Regions from separate parts of the Glutamicibacter sp. AOP5-A2-18 genome, predicted to be linked through region 1. Evidence: riboswitches for the same ligand, from Rfam matches in the RefSeq annotation. Region 1 holds a riboswitch; the other holds the start of a gene.
What was found. A riboswitch is a leader RNA that binds a small molecule or an ion and turns the genes downstream of it on or off. The one in region 1 is predicted to bind glycine.

Region 1 (7,659 bases):
CACCTCGGTGTTCAGGAGGTTCACGACGGTCTTAAGTGAGGCTTCGATGTCTGGAGCAAAGGTCATAATTCGTTCCTGAATAAGGGTGGATTGACTGCCTTACAAGCCTAACCGCATCGTGATGCCCGCGTGTTTGGTTGCCCTTGTGCGGGGCGGAAAATTCTTCCCAAAAGTTGTCATTAGGCATGAATGAAACCACTGATCCGAGGTTGCCACCATTGCTGGCACGTTGTTGCCCTTGCTGAGTCTGGCAACCGTAGAGTCCAGGAATCGAGAGGTGCTTTCGCGGAGGTTTTCTTGTGAGTCAACGAAACGTTGAAATTCTGGGTGAAGTAGGAATATAGTTAATGGCGCAGACCCCCCTCATATTCTTGAGATCAAGGGGGTCTAGCTGTTTAACTTTCAGATTTCTTTGCACATCAGGGTTTTTACCTTGCGCTCATCCCTCAGCGTTGCTGTTGCCGTCATGCGGATGTGACGTTCATTCGATTATCGGCTCAAACGGAAATAGTTTCGGGATGAAATGATATTTTGAAGGGATGAACGACTTTCTGATTCCTCAGTTCCAATGGAACTCCCTGAGCTACCTGACCTCGCGGGCTGGACGTATAGGCACCCAAGAACTCACCGAGCTCATGGAATCAGAATCACTGACACGCAACCACTTCATGATCGTTTGCGCGCTCGCCGAGTTCGGGCCAATGTCGCAAAATGACTTGGCAATGCATTCAAATCTGAACCGCGGACACCTAGTGGCCTACTTGGACGAGCTGGCTGAACGAAAGATCTTAGAGCGCAGTGTTGACCCGGCGGACCGCCGGCGCAACATCGTCACACTGACGAACGCCGGCAAGAAGTTCACCGCACGGGCCACCGCCGCGGCGCAGCGTAGCGAAGCTGACGTTTTTGGTGCGCTTGATGCCAAGCAACAAGCAACGCTGCGTTCATTGCTTCAGCAGGTAGCCATCAAAGATGGCGAGGCACGCTAATGAAACAACATGTTAAAGAAGTCCTCGCACGCAGTCTAGTTGTCGCGCCACCTAAACCCTCGGTGATCCCGGCCGCTAAGGCAGCGCTGGCACTGACCGTCCCGCTGGTGTTGGTCACCATCACCGGCCACCTGGACTGGGCAATGTATGCCGCCTTTGGTGCTTTCTGTTCGGTCTTTGGACGTTACGATTCCTACGCGCCACGTTTTTGGCAGCAGCTTTCCGTAGGTCTGGTGCAGCTGGCTGCCATGCTGCTCGGAACCTATTTCTCGTACATCCACGCGCCATTTTTCATCTGCGTCGTCGTGCTGGCGCTGATTGGTTTTGGCGCGCACTATGTTTCTCACGCAGCCCGATGGATGCCACCAGGACCTGTCTTTGCGGTCTTCGCAGGTGGCGCTTGCATCACCGTTCCCGCTACAACTAACTCGTTCATCGGTGTGCTGCTCGTTGGTGGCGGAACGATGATCTTCAGTCTGCTGTTCATGCTTGGTCTGTCGCTGCGTCGGGCGCACCTATTCCACACGTTGGGTCGAGGGATCTCTTGGGCCCCATCGGCACGCGCCCTGCCCGAATCACTCCAGATGGGATCCGGCGTGCTACTGGCAGGCATCGTCGCTCAGCTGGTTGGTGGTGGGCACTGGTACTGGGCCAGCCTTGGTGCCATCGCAGCCGTAACTGGAATTGATACCTATGCGCGGGTGGCCAGAGGGCTACAGCGTAGTGTCGGAACCTGCGTTGGTGTACTGCTGGCCGCCGCAGTTTTTGCCTTCCAGCCGCCCATCTGGGTCATCTTGCTGGTGGCGATTATTGGTCAGATCTGCATTGAGCTGGTCATCTTGCGCAACTACGCCGTTGGCATGATCTTCATGACCGTCACCGCGCTATTGATGGTTCACATGGTCAGCCCGGAACCGGCTTCTAGCTTACTGATTGACCGGATCGCGATGACCGCACTGGGCGCCGGGGTTGGCGCAGTGCAGAGCATCGTGATCGGAATATTAGCGAGTCGCCGAAAGGCCGCCCAGTAGCACTTCTGGTTTGCCCTTGGGTTGGGCAGTGGTTTCTTGATTCAGATTGAGCACCACGCAGCTCAGTCGGTGCGCGTCCGTGGAAATGCGGCGGGCCAGTGAAAGATCCTGCTCGGTAATTTCGGTATTCAATTCATGGGCTAAACGAAGCGTGACAACATCAGCACGCCAATCCACCTGCGGGTGAAGGTCCACCTTCTCAGCGAGCAAGCCCACGAGGGTAATGAATTCTAATGCGGTGCTGCTGGATTCAAATCGGTAGGAAGCTCTGAATGAATCCTCGTCTGCTATCCAATCATCAAGAGCGGCTAAACGCTGCTTCAGATTTAATGCTGTTGGTGATTCATGAAATGGAATCTGTCGAAGGACAGTCATGGTGTATCTCCTGAAGGCGGAGGGTCATCCCATGGTGCTGGCCAGAGGCCGCCAAATTTCATCATCGCAGTAATTAGTCCCGAGGTACAGCGTCCACAGTGAATACGTAGGCTGCCCCGGACCCTAGGCCTAAGGTCCGGGGCAGCCGGCTGTCGCGCTGAGGTACCTTGGGCTACTTATGCGCCTTTTGCTCCAGAACCTTATCCGTGGCTGGAATATCGCGATGGCCAAACGCCTGAGCATCTCGGTAGGCCGCGGCTTCATAGCGTTCGTGGGCCACCTTGCCCACGTGCGCCATACGTAGCGCTTGGTGCCTCGGGTGGCGGCGGATCACGAGGTAGGCAATACCCAGTAGCAGGAACCAGATGGGTGTGACCAGTAGGGCAACAAGAGTATCTGGCTGAGTGGTCAAGGCCCACAGAATAAATCCGAAGAAGCCCAGAACTATGTACGGCATCACTCGACCACCGGGAACCTTGTAGGCCGACGCATCGTGCAGGTGAGGGCGGCGGGCGCGGAACACCAGGTAACTGAGCAGAATGATCGTCCATACAAACATGAAGCACAAAGCCGAAACGGTAGTAACCAACGTGAAGGCTCCCATCACCGAATCGCCACTGTAGAGCAGGACAACCCCGGCCAGCAGGAACATGCACGAGAACATCAGGGCGTTCTTGGGAACTTTGCGGTGCGAAAGCTTGGCAAAGCTCTTTGGAGCATCGTTTTCTAGGGCTAGGCCGCGCAGCATGCGGGAAGTGGAGTAGATGCCGGAATTGGCGCTGGAGGTCGCGGAAGTGAGCACCACAAAGTTGATGATGCCGGCCGCCCCAGCCAGCCCGGCTAGGGTGAACATCCCGACAAATGGCGAGTTTTCCGGGGAGAACAGCTTCCATGGTTGGACAGTCATCAAGATGATCAAGGCGCCGACGTAGAAGAACAGAATGCGGATCGGGATGGAGTTGATGGCCTTGGGCAGGGTCTTCTCAGGATCCTTTGTTTCGGCGGCAGTTGTACCCACTAATTCGATGCCCACAAAAGCAAATACGGCGATTTGGAACCCTGCGACAAAGCCCATGAAGCCCGTAGGGAACATTCCGCCATTGGCCCACAGATTACTCACCGATGCGGTGGCACCATTGTGTTGGAACCCGGTGATGATCATGACTAGCCCAATAATGATCAGTGCGCCGATGGCGATGATCTTGATCAGCGCGAACCAGAATTCGGTTTCGCCGAAGGCTTTCACGGTGGCCAGATTCAGCACGAGTAGTAGCGCGATGCAGCCCAGAGCGGGAATCCATAGTGGTAGCTCACCCCACCAGTAAGCAATGTAGTGGGCGATGGCTACGACGTCGGCAATGCCGGTGACCACCCAGCAGAACCAATAGGTCCAGCCGGTGAAGAACGCCGCCCAGGGCCCAGCAGGTCTCCTGCGAAGTCGGCGAAAGTCTTGTGATTGAGGTTGCTCAGCAGTAGCTCGCCCATCGCTCGCATGACGAAGAAGAGCATGAAGCCGATGATGATGTAGACAAAGATGACTGACGGGCCGGCGACGGAGATCGTTTTACCCGAACCCATGAACAGGCCGGTGCCGATGGCACCGCCAATGGCGATGAGCTGGATGTGTCGGTTAGATAGTCCGCGTTCAAGTGTGGGATCAGAACTGGTGGTACTCATGCTGGTTGCCTTCCAGGAGTGTGGCGTGACGCCTAGCAACTTGCTTTGCTCAAGACGCCAGATTCGCCGGCTCCGGGAAGGCAACGTCAGCTCGCTGCGCTAAGAGCAGCTACTGCCTATGCCACTGGAGAGAGCCGTCGAATCTAATGCGCACAAAGCGTCACTGTTCGTGGTCCCTCCCCAATCTGTATATGAACCTGAGAGTTTTCGCTTCAACCCGACTACTGGGCGAAGCTTGCTCCTTCGGTGAGCGCAGTTCATTCTGCGCTGCTTTCCATAGTTGCCTTCTCGTGGCGGTACGGGGCCTGAGAGTTTCCCGGGGAGGAAAATGCTCCTACGGCGCCCGCCCTTGCTGAGGGCGGGACTCTCCCGCCACGTATCAATGGCATTGTGGTGATTATCGTCACGGTATGCCCTGAGCGGTGAATGTGACGCAAGTCTCATGGCGCAAGGTTTCTTTGGGGGGCGTACCGAGGCATTAGTGATACCAAACCGAGGCAGTATCTTTATATCCGGACTCTTGATTAAAGGTCGGGTCAGTTTCATCATTGTGGACGGGAGAGAGGACCCCACAATGAAACCCATTCTCAAGTCGCTATCCAAGGGTGGCGCAGTACTGGCAGCGAGGCTTCTGCTTACCAGCAGTGCAGTTGCCATCGCAGCACCACCTGATCATGCAGGACGTCCGGATCATGTCGGCCCACCGGGCCATGCAGGTCCGCCGAGTTGGGCGCCGGCACCGGAGCATGCCGGACCACCAACTGCCAAGCCAACTCCGACACCTGAGCCAACGGAACCAACCGAAGATCCGGGGGGTACCTGGCGTACCGTTTCGCTGTACAACGTCACCTTTGACCTGCCGCAAGACTGGGAAATCGTTGAAGATTGTGAATATGGATGCCAAGACGACTATTCGGTCTACAAGATCTTGGATTCTAAGAAGAATCTCGCATTGGATCTTGAAACGACTAGTTTCAGGGACACTGACAACCCGAACACCTATAAGCGCGAGGTGCTCGACTCGGCCCCAGCGCCTGATTTGCAGTACGCACCGACCAGTGTGGTCTCCTACTACCGGGAAGCCAGCCTCGGCGACAGGGATTTGAGTGTTGCCGTCATCATCGATGATGTATGGCAAAACTGGACCGAAGCACCGGCAATTGATTACTTCAAAACCAGTGCCGAGGAAACCCCAATCATGGCCATGAATCCTGAGTACCTGCACGCACTGGGACTTGATGAGGACGGGGATACCACCCTCGACGAGGCCAAGACTTTCGTGGCAAGTGAGCAGTACTCAACTCTGAAGAAAGTCCTGACCAGCGTCAGGGAGACCCCGTAACCGCCGGGCTATTTGCCAAAGCTGCGAAGGCGCAGTGAGTTGGCAACCACCAGAACGGAGCTGGCTGCCATAGCGGCACCAGCAATCATTGGATTGAGCAAACCCAAGGCCGCGATCGGGATACCCGCAGTGTTGTAGGCGAAAGCCCAGAACAGGTTCATCTTGATCGTGGCCAAGGTTTTGTCCGATAGATCAATGGCGGCAGCGACCTGATGAAGGTCATTGCCCATCAGAGTAATATCTGCAGCTTCAATGGCAACGTCGGTGCCGGAGCCCATGGCGATGCCGAGATCGGCTTGAGCCAACGCCGGAGCGTCGTTCACACCGTCACCCACCATGGCCACAACCTTGCCCTGCTCCTGTAGCGAAGAGATAGCCTTGGCCTTTTCGCTTGGCAGTACACCAGCAAAAACATCGTCAGACTTGATGCCAACTTGTGTTGCCACCTTGGCGGCCACCGATGGGTTATCACCGGTAAGTAAAACTACCCGCAGACCACGGGATTGCAGTTCATTGATCGCTTCTGAAGAAGTTTCTTTGACTTGATCACCAACGGAAATCACCGCTTGGAACTGGGCATCGACCGCAACCAGAATCGCAGTGGCGCCGGCTGCTTCAGCCTCTTCGAGCAAAGAGCGGGCCGAGGAATCAAGTAGCGTTCCCTGGGCTTCAAGCCAGCTGGGCCGGCCAACAACAATGGTCTTCCCAGCCACGGTTCCCGATACTCCGCCACCGGGCTCCGAGCGGAAATTACTCACCTCGGGAAGCGTGCCAACGTTGGCACCGGCGGTGGCGATAGCCTGGGCAATTGGATGTTCTGAATGGTGTTCCACTGCTGCGGTCAACAGCAAAACTTCAGTTGCGTCCACTCCAGCGGCGGTGGTTGTGCCCGTATGTGTCATCACTCCGGTGGTGACGGTGCCGGTCTTATCTAGAACAATCGTGTCCAGTTTGCGTGTGTCTTCCAAAACCTGTGGGCCACGGATCAAGATACCCAGTTGAGCTCCACGGCCGGTACCCACCAACAAACCGATGGGGGTGGCAAGACCTAAAGCACAAGGGCAAGCAATGACTAGCACAGCAACAGCTGCACTGAATGCTTGATATGGATCAGCGGAAACCAGCCACCAAATAACAAAGGTGAGTACTGCGATGCCCAGAACAATCGGCACAAAGACGGCCGAGATGCGATCGGCAAGCCGCGCAATGGGTGCCTTGCCGGACTGTGCCTCGGAGACTAGCTTGCCCATCTGGGCCAGGGTTGTTTCTTCACCTACGCGGGTGGCTTCAATTACTAGACGGCCAGAAGTGTTCAGGGTTGCCCCGGTAACTTCGGAGCCCACGCGAACCTGTTGCGGTACGGATTCGCCAGTGAGCAATGAGGTATCTACCGCGCTATCACCGTGGGTGACCGTGCCATCGGTGGCGATTTTCTCACCGGGGCGCACCACAAAGTGATCTCCTGGCTGCAATGCACTGGCCGAGATCTTCACTTCTTGGCCATCACGCAGCAGTACAGCTTCCTTCGCTCCCAGACTGAGCAAAGATTTCAGCGCGTCAGATGCTGAGGTTTTGGCGCGATGCTCCAGAAAGCGTCCAAGCAACAGCAAGGTAGCCACAACGCCTGCGGTCTCAAAGTAGAGGGCATGCTCGCTCATGGACATACCCACGTGTGCCGTCATCTGCGGATCCAGAACAAGCTGGGTTGCCGAGAAGAGATAGGCGGCCAGCACACCGAGAGACACCAAAGTATCCATGGTGGAGGACAGATGCCGGGCGTTGATTGCTGCTGCCTTATGGAAAGGCCACGCACCATAGAAGACCACTGGGGTGGCCAGGGCAAAGGCTACCCATCCCCAATGCGGGAACTGCGCGGCTGGGACCATGGAGATCACAAACAGCGGGATGGTGAAAGCCGCCGAAATGATCAGCCGTCGCAACAGATGGTTGGGGACCAAATGCTCATGACCCGAATGTTCATCCCCTTCGTGGTGATGCTGCTCAGGCTGCGCTGGCTTTTTTACCGAGGCGCCGTAGCCGGCAGCTTCAACGGTATTGATCAGCGTTTCGTCGCTGACATCCACCGGTACCTGAACCTTTGCTGTTTCCAGCGGGAGATTTACCAAGGCGCTGACACCGGGCAGCTTGCCCAGTTTGCGTTCCACTCGGTTCACGCAGGAAGCGCACGTCATGCCTTGAATATCAAGATCGACGGTACGCAGTTCTGCGATTGGCTTCTGGGGTG
Region 2 (7,659 bases), 340 kb from region 1:
GGCCATGCCGTAGAGCAATCGGCTTGCCATCAGCATGTTCATCAGCGCGGTGTTGACCACGGCAAAAACGGTCAAGAACGGGAAGATAGCGTCCACCGGAATGTTCGGGGCGCCCAGGCGCACCACGTCCAGCAAGATACCGGCATCTGGATTCTTCGGGTTCAGCAAGTCGCCGGTAGGGATCACCATGATCACGGTGACAGCCACGAGCATGTAGATCACTGCACACAAACCCAGACCAATAAACATGATCTTCGGGAATACCTTGTTTGGATTCTTGGTTTCTTCCACCAAGTTCACCGAGTCTTCAAAACCAACCATGGCGAAGAAGGCGATGGCGGTACCCATGGTTAGCGCGGCAAAAAGACTGCGGTCCGACGGGGTCTCGAAGACTACAAGACGGCTGATATCACCCTGACCGGACGCAATAACAGAGAAGCCGATGCCGATGATCACTGCCATGATGGCCAGCGAAATAATGGTCAAGACGAGGTTGAACCTGACGCTCTCACCCACACCTCGCAAGTTGATCAGCGCAAGGATCACGATGATGGCAATGGCAGCCCACATGCCCGCTTGTGGCGTGGTGGGGACACCATCAATGAACTGGCCAAAACCGATCAGAAGGTTCTGACCAACCAAGGTTGCTGAGGTCGCGGCACTAGTAATGCCTGAACAGGCCACGGTGAAAGCCACGATGAAAGTGACAAAATGGATGCCAAAAGCTTTGTGCACGTACAGAGCCGCGCCAGCGGCGTGTGGGTACTTGGTGACCAGTTCGAGGTAGCTAAAAGCGGTCAAAGTTGCGATGGCAAAAGCAACGAGGAACGGCAACCAGGCCGCGCCACCCACTTGGCCAGCAACCTTACCGGTGATGGCAAAAATGCCTGCGCCGATGATATCGCCCATGATGAGGAATAGCAGCAGCTTGGGGCCGATCACCCGCTTGAGTTCTGTATCCTGGCCCTGGGGTACTGGCGTGTCACTATTCACAGTCATGCGATCGAGATCATCTCCTTCAGTAGTAGGTGGCAAGCATGACAAATTTAGTTGTTGCACCCATAGTCGGCAAACCGTCTTCTGAGTTGGCTCACAGTATCACGAGTCCAAAGGTTGCAAAATGACGATAAGCGGTACTACGCCCCTCTAGCTGTGACCTGACATACGCATGGGATCTTAGTAGCATGTTGGCGAGCCAAGTGAGAATTGCGCTGGATCCGACTAGGGTTAGTTGAAAAGCGACAAGCACTTTAAGGACGTAGATGGACTCGGTGATTAGCGAAGATTTCGCACCTTTGGCTCAAGCTCTGGAAGCACGAGCTGCTGAAGAAGAAAACTACTCGGCACAGCTCGCTGTTTATCACCGGGGTGAACTCGTGCTCAGCCACAGCGTCGGTGAGCATTTAGCGGCGGATGCACTGACCTGTGTCTTCTCGTGTACCAAAGGCATGGGCGCACTGGTCATCGCCTTACTCGTCCAAGATGGCCTGATTGATCCAGCTGCCCCAATGACCACCTACTGGCCAGAATTTGGCGCCGGTGGAAAGAATAAGCTCACCGTTGGCGAGGTGCTCAGTCACCAGGCTGGCGTTCTTGGTGTTCCCGGCGGTGTACCAAGTGAAGTCCTACTGAACTCGGCTGAATATGCCAAGGTTCTGGCGTCCATGCCAAGCATCTGGCCGCTGGGTCAGAACATCGTTGGATATCACGCCATCACCATGGGCGTACTGATGGAAGAACTGGTTCGCCGCGTCGCCGGCAAAGAGCTTAAAGATGTTTTTGAAGAGCGCATCCGTAAACCTCTTTCGGCCGACGTTTATATCGGACAAGACCCCTCGCTGGAATCGCGTTACCGAGATGTCTTAGCCGGCGTTGAAGCACCGGGCGAATTTTTTGATCCCTTCTCGCCAGCTGGCCTAGCGGTCAACTCCGCCTCCGGATTCGCTCTGGCAGACGGCCCGGTTTACAACTGGCATGAACTGGCCAACGCAGCCCAGGTACGTGAGATCGGCCCGGCGTCCATGGGAGCAGTCGCCAATGCTCAAGGCCTAGCCGGAATCTATGCCGCATCCTTCGGCGCCGTTCCATCCCTCGGCGCGATGCAAGGATTCCTCAGCGCGGACACCTGGTCACAGGTCTCCACCGAACTGGTTTACGGACTGGATCGAAGCAACGGTTTGTTGCAGGCTTTTGCCTTGGGATTCATGAAGGCTACCGCCCGCAATAATTACGGCTCCATCTTCGCCTACGGTCACGACGGAGCTAACTCATCTTTGGCCTTTGCCGACCCTGCCTACCAGCTCGGCTTTGGCTTCATTCCCTCGCGCAACGAAGGACCCAAAGACACATCTACCGGGGTCAAGCTCAGTCAGCTGGCGCGCCAGCTGATCCTCGCCAAGAACGCCAAGGCTAAATCAAACTGAACCTTGGCAAACTGAACCTTGGCAGTGAACAGAAAAATTTAGCAGATACAAAAGTGAGATTGAAGTGAAGAAGTATTTGGCATTGGGTGATTCGTTCACCGAAGGCGTCGGCGACGTAGATTCGAATCGACCTAACCAGGTGCGCGGATGGGCCGACCGAGTCGCTGAAGTGCTCAGCGCGCAGGGCGACTGGGAATACGCCAACCTCGCGGTACGCGGAAAGAAAATCGGTCAGGTCATCAACCAGCAACTGGACCAAGGCCTGTCCATGAAGCCAGATCTGGTGAGCATCTACGCCGGCGGAAACGACATCTTGCGCCCCAGAGCAGATCTTGATGCGCTGATGCGTAGTTATGAAGGGATGGTCCGACGCTTCACCGAGGCCGGAAGCACCGTTGTACTCTTCACCGGTTTTGACACTGTCGAATCTCCCTTGTTCTCCAAGACCCGTCCGCGTACTGCGATCTATAACGAGAAAATTCGCGAGATTGCCGATAAGTACGGCGCGGTCATTGCGGACTACTGGCGTTGGCGCGAATTCTCAGACTTGCGTTATTGGTCTGTAGATCGCCTGCACATGAACGAGCTGGGACATGCACTGATGGCCGCGAGGGTTCTTGACGTTCTTGGACGACACCAGGTCACCGACGAAAACTGGGCAGATAAACTTCAGGCTCCGGTTCTGCCGGATCACGCGGTGACCTCTCGTAGCGAAAAGCTGAAGCAAGAATTGGGTTGGGCTACCGAACATTTGGTTCCTTGGGTTAGGCGCAGGCTCTCGGGTACATCCTCGGGTGATTCCTTGTCAGCAAGGTATCCGCAGTACGTTCAACTCGCGGCGGCCACGAAGTAAAACTTTTGTGACAGTTCAACGCAGTCCGACTCTTTGTCCTAGAGCGCGAGGCAGGTAACATGGTTGTGTGTTGCAGATCTAAGATCAGCAGCACACGCCATAGACGGATGGCGGGAGAGTCCCGTTCACACCATGGACGGGCGCCGTAGGAGCAATTCCTCCCCAGGAAACTCTCAGGCCCCCGTACCGCCATCACGAGGCAACTCTGGAAAGTAGCCGGCCAGATCCGGTTCACCGAAGGTGCAAGTGCTCGGCTTTGTTGGCCGAACACGTAAAACTCTCAGGTAGTGCAACAGGGATGGGGAGGCAAAGCGTCCTTCCTTTGGCATGCGCCAAGACAGATCCCGTGGAGACTCCAGCACCATGACCATCACGCAGACTTCGGCTTCTACGAACAGTGAATTCGTTACTCGCCACATCGGCCCGCGTCTTTCTGACGTCGCCACCATGCTTCAGACTCTTGGCTACGACAGCCTTGAATCACTGATTGATACCGCAGTTCCCGCAGATATCCGACAAGGTGCCGCACTGGATATTCCAGCAGCACTAAGTGAAACCGAAGCGCTGGCCCACCTGCGTGCGGTAGCCTCCAAAAACGTCATGAAGACCCAGATGATTGGTCAGGGCTTCTACGACACCCTCACCCCAGCGGTGATTCGACGCAACATTGTCGAAAACCCAGCCTGGTACACCGCTTACACCCCGTACCAGCCAGAAATCTCTCAGGGCCGCCTCGAAGCCCTACTGAACTTCCAGACCATGGTGATGGATCTGACCGGTCTGCCAATCGCCAACGCTTCTTTGCTGGACGAATCTTCGGCCGCCGCAGAGGCTGTGCTGATGATGCGCCGTGCCAATAAGAAGAAGGCCAAGGGCAAGACCGTCCTGGACTCCAACATCTTCCCGCAGACCCTCAAAGTTGTGCAGGGCCGTGCCGACGCACTGGGCTTCGAAGTTGAAGTTGCTGACCTCTCCGCAGGCCTGCCAGAAGGCGACATCTCCGGCATCGTCTTGCAGCAGCCAGGTAACAACGGCTCCATCGCAGACCACGCAAGCATCATCGCAGCCGCCAAGGACGCTGGCGCAATGGTCACCGTCATCGCTGACCTACTGGCCCTGACCATGATCACCCCTCCGGGTGAACAGGGTGCCGATATCGCTGTGGGCAACACCCAGCGCTTTGGTGTTCCACTGTTCTTCGGTGGTCCACACGCGGCCTACATGGCCGTTGCCGATGGCCTGACCCGCTCGATGCCAGGTCGCCTGGTTGGTGTCTCGGTTGATGACGCTGGCGTTCCTGCCTACCGTCTGGCACTGCAGACCCGCGAGCAGCACATCCGCCGCGAGAAGGCGACCTCCAACATCTGTACCGCTCAGGCATTGTTGGCCATTTGTGCCTCGATGTACGCGGTGTACCACGGCCCAGCCGGTTTGAAGCAGATCGCAACCCGCGCCAACAACCACGCTCGCGTGATTGCCACCTCGCTGGTAGCGGGCGGCTTCACCCTCGCATCCGATACCTTCTTCGACACCGTTGTGGTGAACGTGAAGAACGCCGAGGAAATCATCTCCAAGGCGATCACCGCGGGCATCAACCTGCGCAAGGTCAACGACACCCAGGTTGGTATCTCCACCGATGAGGCCACCACCTCAAGCATCGTCAAATCCCTTCTTGAGGTCTTCGGCGTAGAGCTTTCGGCTCCAGAAGGCTTTGAGATCCCAGAGTCGCAGGTTCGCACCAGCGACTACCTGACCCACCCGATCTTCAACACCATCTCTTCCGAGACCCAGATGATGCGTTACCTGCGTCGTCTCTCGGACCGCGACCTGGCACTGGACCGCACCATGATCCCATTGGGCTCGTGCACCATGAAGCTGAACTCGGCTGCCGAAATGGAATCCATCACCTGGCCAGAGTTCGCTTCCATCCACCCTTACGCGCCGGCAGAGCAGACCGAAGGTTGGCGTGAACTGATCACCGACCTTGAAGGTCGACTGACCGCGATCACTGGTTACGCTGGCGTCTCCATCCAACCAAACGCTGGTTCCCAGGGTGAATACGCGGGCCTGCTAGCCATCTCGGACTACCACGCATCACGCGGCGAGGGTCAGCGAAATGTCTGCCTGATCCCAGCCTCGGCTCACGGCACCAACGCGGCTTCCGCGGTACTGGCTGGCATGAAGGTTGTCGTTGTAAAGACTGCTGCCGATGGCACCATCGATTCCAATGACCTGGATGCCAAGATCGAAGCCAACAAGGACGTGTTGGCTGCGATCATGATTACCTACCCATCCACTCACGGTGTGTACGACGCTGACGTACGCGAAGTGTGCGACAAGATCCACGCCGCCGGCGGCCAGGTATACATCGACGGTGCCAACATGAACGCACTGGTTGGTCTGGCACAGCCAGGTTCCTTCGGTGGCGACGTTTCGCACCTGAACCTGCACAAGACCTTCTGCATCCCTCACGGTGGTGGCGGCCCAGGCGTTGGCCCAATCGGCGTAGGCGAGCACCTCTTGCCATTCCTGCCAGGCGACGCTTCGGGCACCTACACCGAACGTGACGGTGTGCCAGTGGTTGCTACCGCTTTCGGTTCGGCCGGCGTACTGCCAATCTCTTGGGCTTACATTGCGATGATGGGCGGCGACGGTCTGACCGAAGCTACCAAGCATGCAATTTTGAACGCCAACTACATTGCCAAGCGTCTGAACGAGCACTTCCCAGTACTGTTTACCGGTAACAAGGAATTGGTTGCCCACGAGTGCATCCTTGACCTGCGCGAATTGACCGCCAAGACTGGGGTGACCGCAGAAGATGTGGCCAAGCGCCTGATCGACTTCGGCTTCCACGCACCAACCTTGTCCTTCCCAGTAGCAGGCACCCTGATGGTGGAACCAACCGAGTCTGAGGACTTGGGCGAGATTGAGCGCTTCATCGAAGCGATGATCACCATCCGTCAGGAAATGGAAGAAGTGCTCTCGGGCGTTTACACCATTGAACAGTCGCCACTGCGCCACGCTCCACACACCGTTACCGCCGTGGTCAACAGCAACTGGGACCGCAAGTACTCGGTAGAGCAGGCTGCGTTCCCGGTATCGCGTCTGAAGTTCGACAAGTACTTCCCGGCCGTTGGCCGTATTGATGGCGCCTCCGGCGACCGTAACCTGATCTGCTCCTGCCCGGCTCCTGAAGCCTTTGAAGACTAAGAGGATTTCGCGATGACTGAGACTACCCAAGAACTAAAGTGCACCGCCCTGTACGAGCAGCACAAAGAGCTGGGCGCAAACTTCACTGACTTCGGTGGCTGGGATATGCCACTGAAGTACGGTTCAGAATTGGCCGAGCACAAGGCTGTTCGTTCCACTGCTGGGCTTTTTGACCTGTCCCATATGGGCGAGGTGTACCTGGCTGGACCGGAAGCGGTCACCGCGCTGAACACCGCGCTGGCAGGCAACTTTGGCATCATGAAGGTGGGCAAGGCCAAGTACTCGCTGATCCTCAATGATGACGGCAAGATCATTGATGACTTGATCGTGTACCGCCTTGAAGAAGAAAAATTCCTTGTGGTTCCTAACGCTGGCAACGCTGTGGTGGTAGCCGCAGCCCTTGCAGAGCGTGCAGCTAAATTTGATGTCCAGGTCGATAACGCTTCGGAGCGTCAGTCGCTGATTGCAGTGCAGGGACCGAACGCGCAGGACATCGTCTCCAAGCTGGCAGCTGACCAAAGCACCGTTGACTCCGTCACAGAGTTGAAATATTACGCAGCGGTTTATCTGGTGCTCGGCGGTCTTGACGTTCTGGTTGCGCGCACAGGATACACCGGCGAGGATGGCTTCGAATTGATCATCAACAATGATCAAGCGGCTGAGCTGTGGGAAAAAATTGTCACAATTGGTGCGGATCACGAGTTGGTTCCGTGTGGCCTTGCCGCACGTGACTCGCTGCGTCTGGAAGCTGGCATGCCGTTGTACGGCAACGAGCTAAGCCTAGAACGCACCCCATTTGATGCGGGATTTGGCCCTGTAGTCTCTTTTAAGAAGGAAGAAGACTTTGTGGGCCGAAAGGCTCTTGAAGCCCTGCGAGAGCAGACTCCAGCACGCAAGCTGGTCGGTCTGAAGGGTCTGGGCAAGCGCGCCGGACGCGGTGGCTACGCCATCGTTAAGGACGGCGCTACTGTTGGTGAAATCACCTCAGGACAGCCATCTCCGACCCTCAGCTACCCGGTAGCCCTGGGGTATGTGGATGCGCAATACAGTGAAGTTGGTACCGAGCTAGAGGTTGATCTGCGAGGTAAGACTTTGCCATTTGTCGTCGTCGAACTGCCGTTCTACACGCGAGCCAAGTAACGTTAAACATCAGTAGGGCCTAGCCATACGCCC

Region 2: linked by a shared signal. The riboswitch ahead of gcvP (aminomethyl-transferring glycine dehydrogenase) and the one ahead of ACT3RW_RS15220 (amino acid permease) in region 1 are both predicted to bind glycine.

Annotation. Positions count from the first base shown of each region.
Region 1 covers NZ_JBQSVW010000001.1:3,171,759-3,179,417, reverse strand. Annotated here, with positions in the region: gene ACT3RW_RS15240 (CGNR zinc finger domain-containing protein) at 1-66, opposite strand, end outside; gene ACT3RW_RS15235 (MarR family winged helix-turn-helix transcriptional regulator) at 540-989, shown strand; gene ACT3RW_RS15230 (FUSC family protein) at 989-2,020, shown strand; gene ACT3RW_RS15225 (4a-hydroxytetrahydrobiopterin dehydratase) at 1,991-2,395, opposite strand; partial or broken gene ACT3RW_RS15220 (amino acid permease) at 2,568-3,973, opposite strand; glycine riboswitch at 4,248-4,356, opposite strand; glycine riboswitch at 4,357-4,454, opposite strand; gene ACT3RW_RS15215 (hypothetical protein) at 4,647-5,414, shown strand; gene ACT3RW_RS15210 (heavy metal translocating P-type ATPase) at 5,423-7,659, opposite strand, start outside.
Region 2 covers NZ_JBQSVW010000001.1:2,831,281-2,838,939, reverse strand. Annotated here, with positions in the region: gene ACT3RW_RS13610 (APC family permease) at 1-999, opposite strand, end outside; gene ACT3RW_RS13605 (serine hydrolase domain-containing protein) at 1,263-2,423, shown strand; gene ACT3RW_RS13600 (SGNH/GDSL hydrolase family protein) at 2,488-3,276, shown strand; glycine riboswitch at 3,378-3,475, shown strand; gene gcvP (aminomethyl-transferring glycine dehydrogenase) at 3,640-6,486, shown strand; gene gcvT (glycine cleavage system aminomethyltransferase GcvT) at 6,499-7,626, shown strand.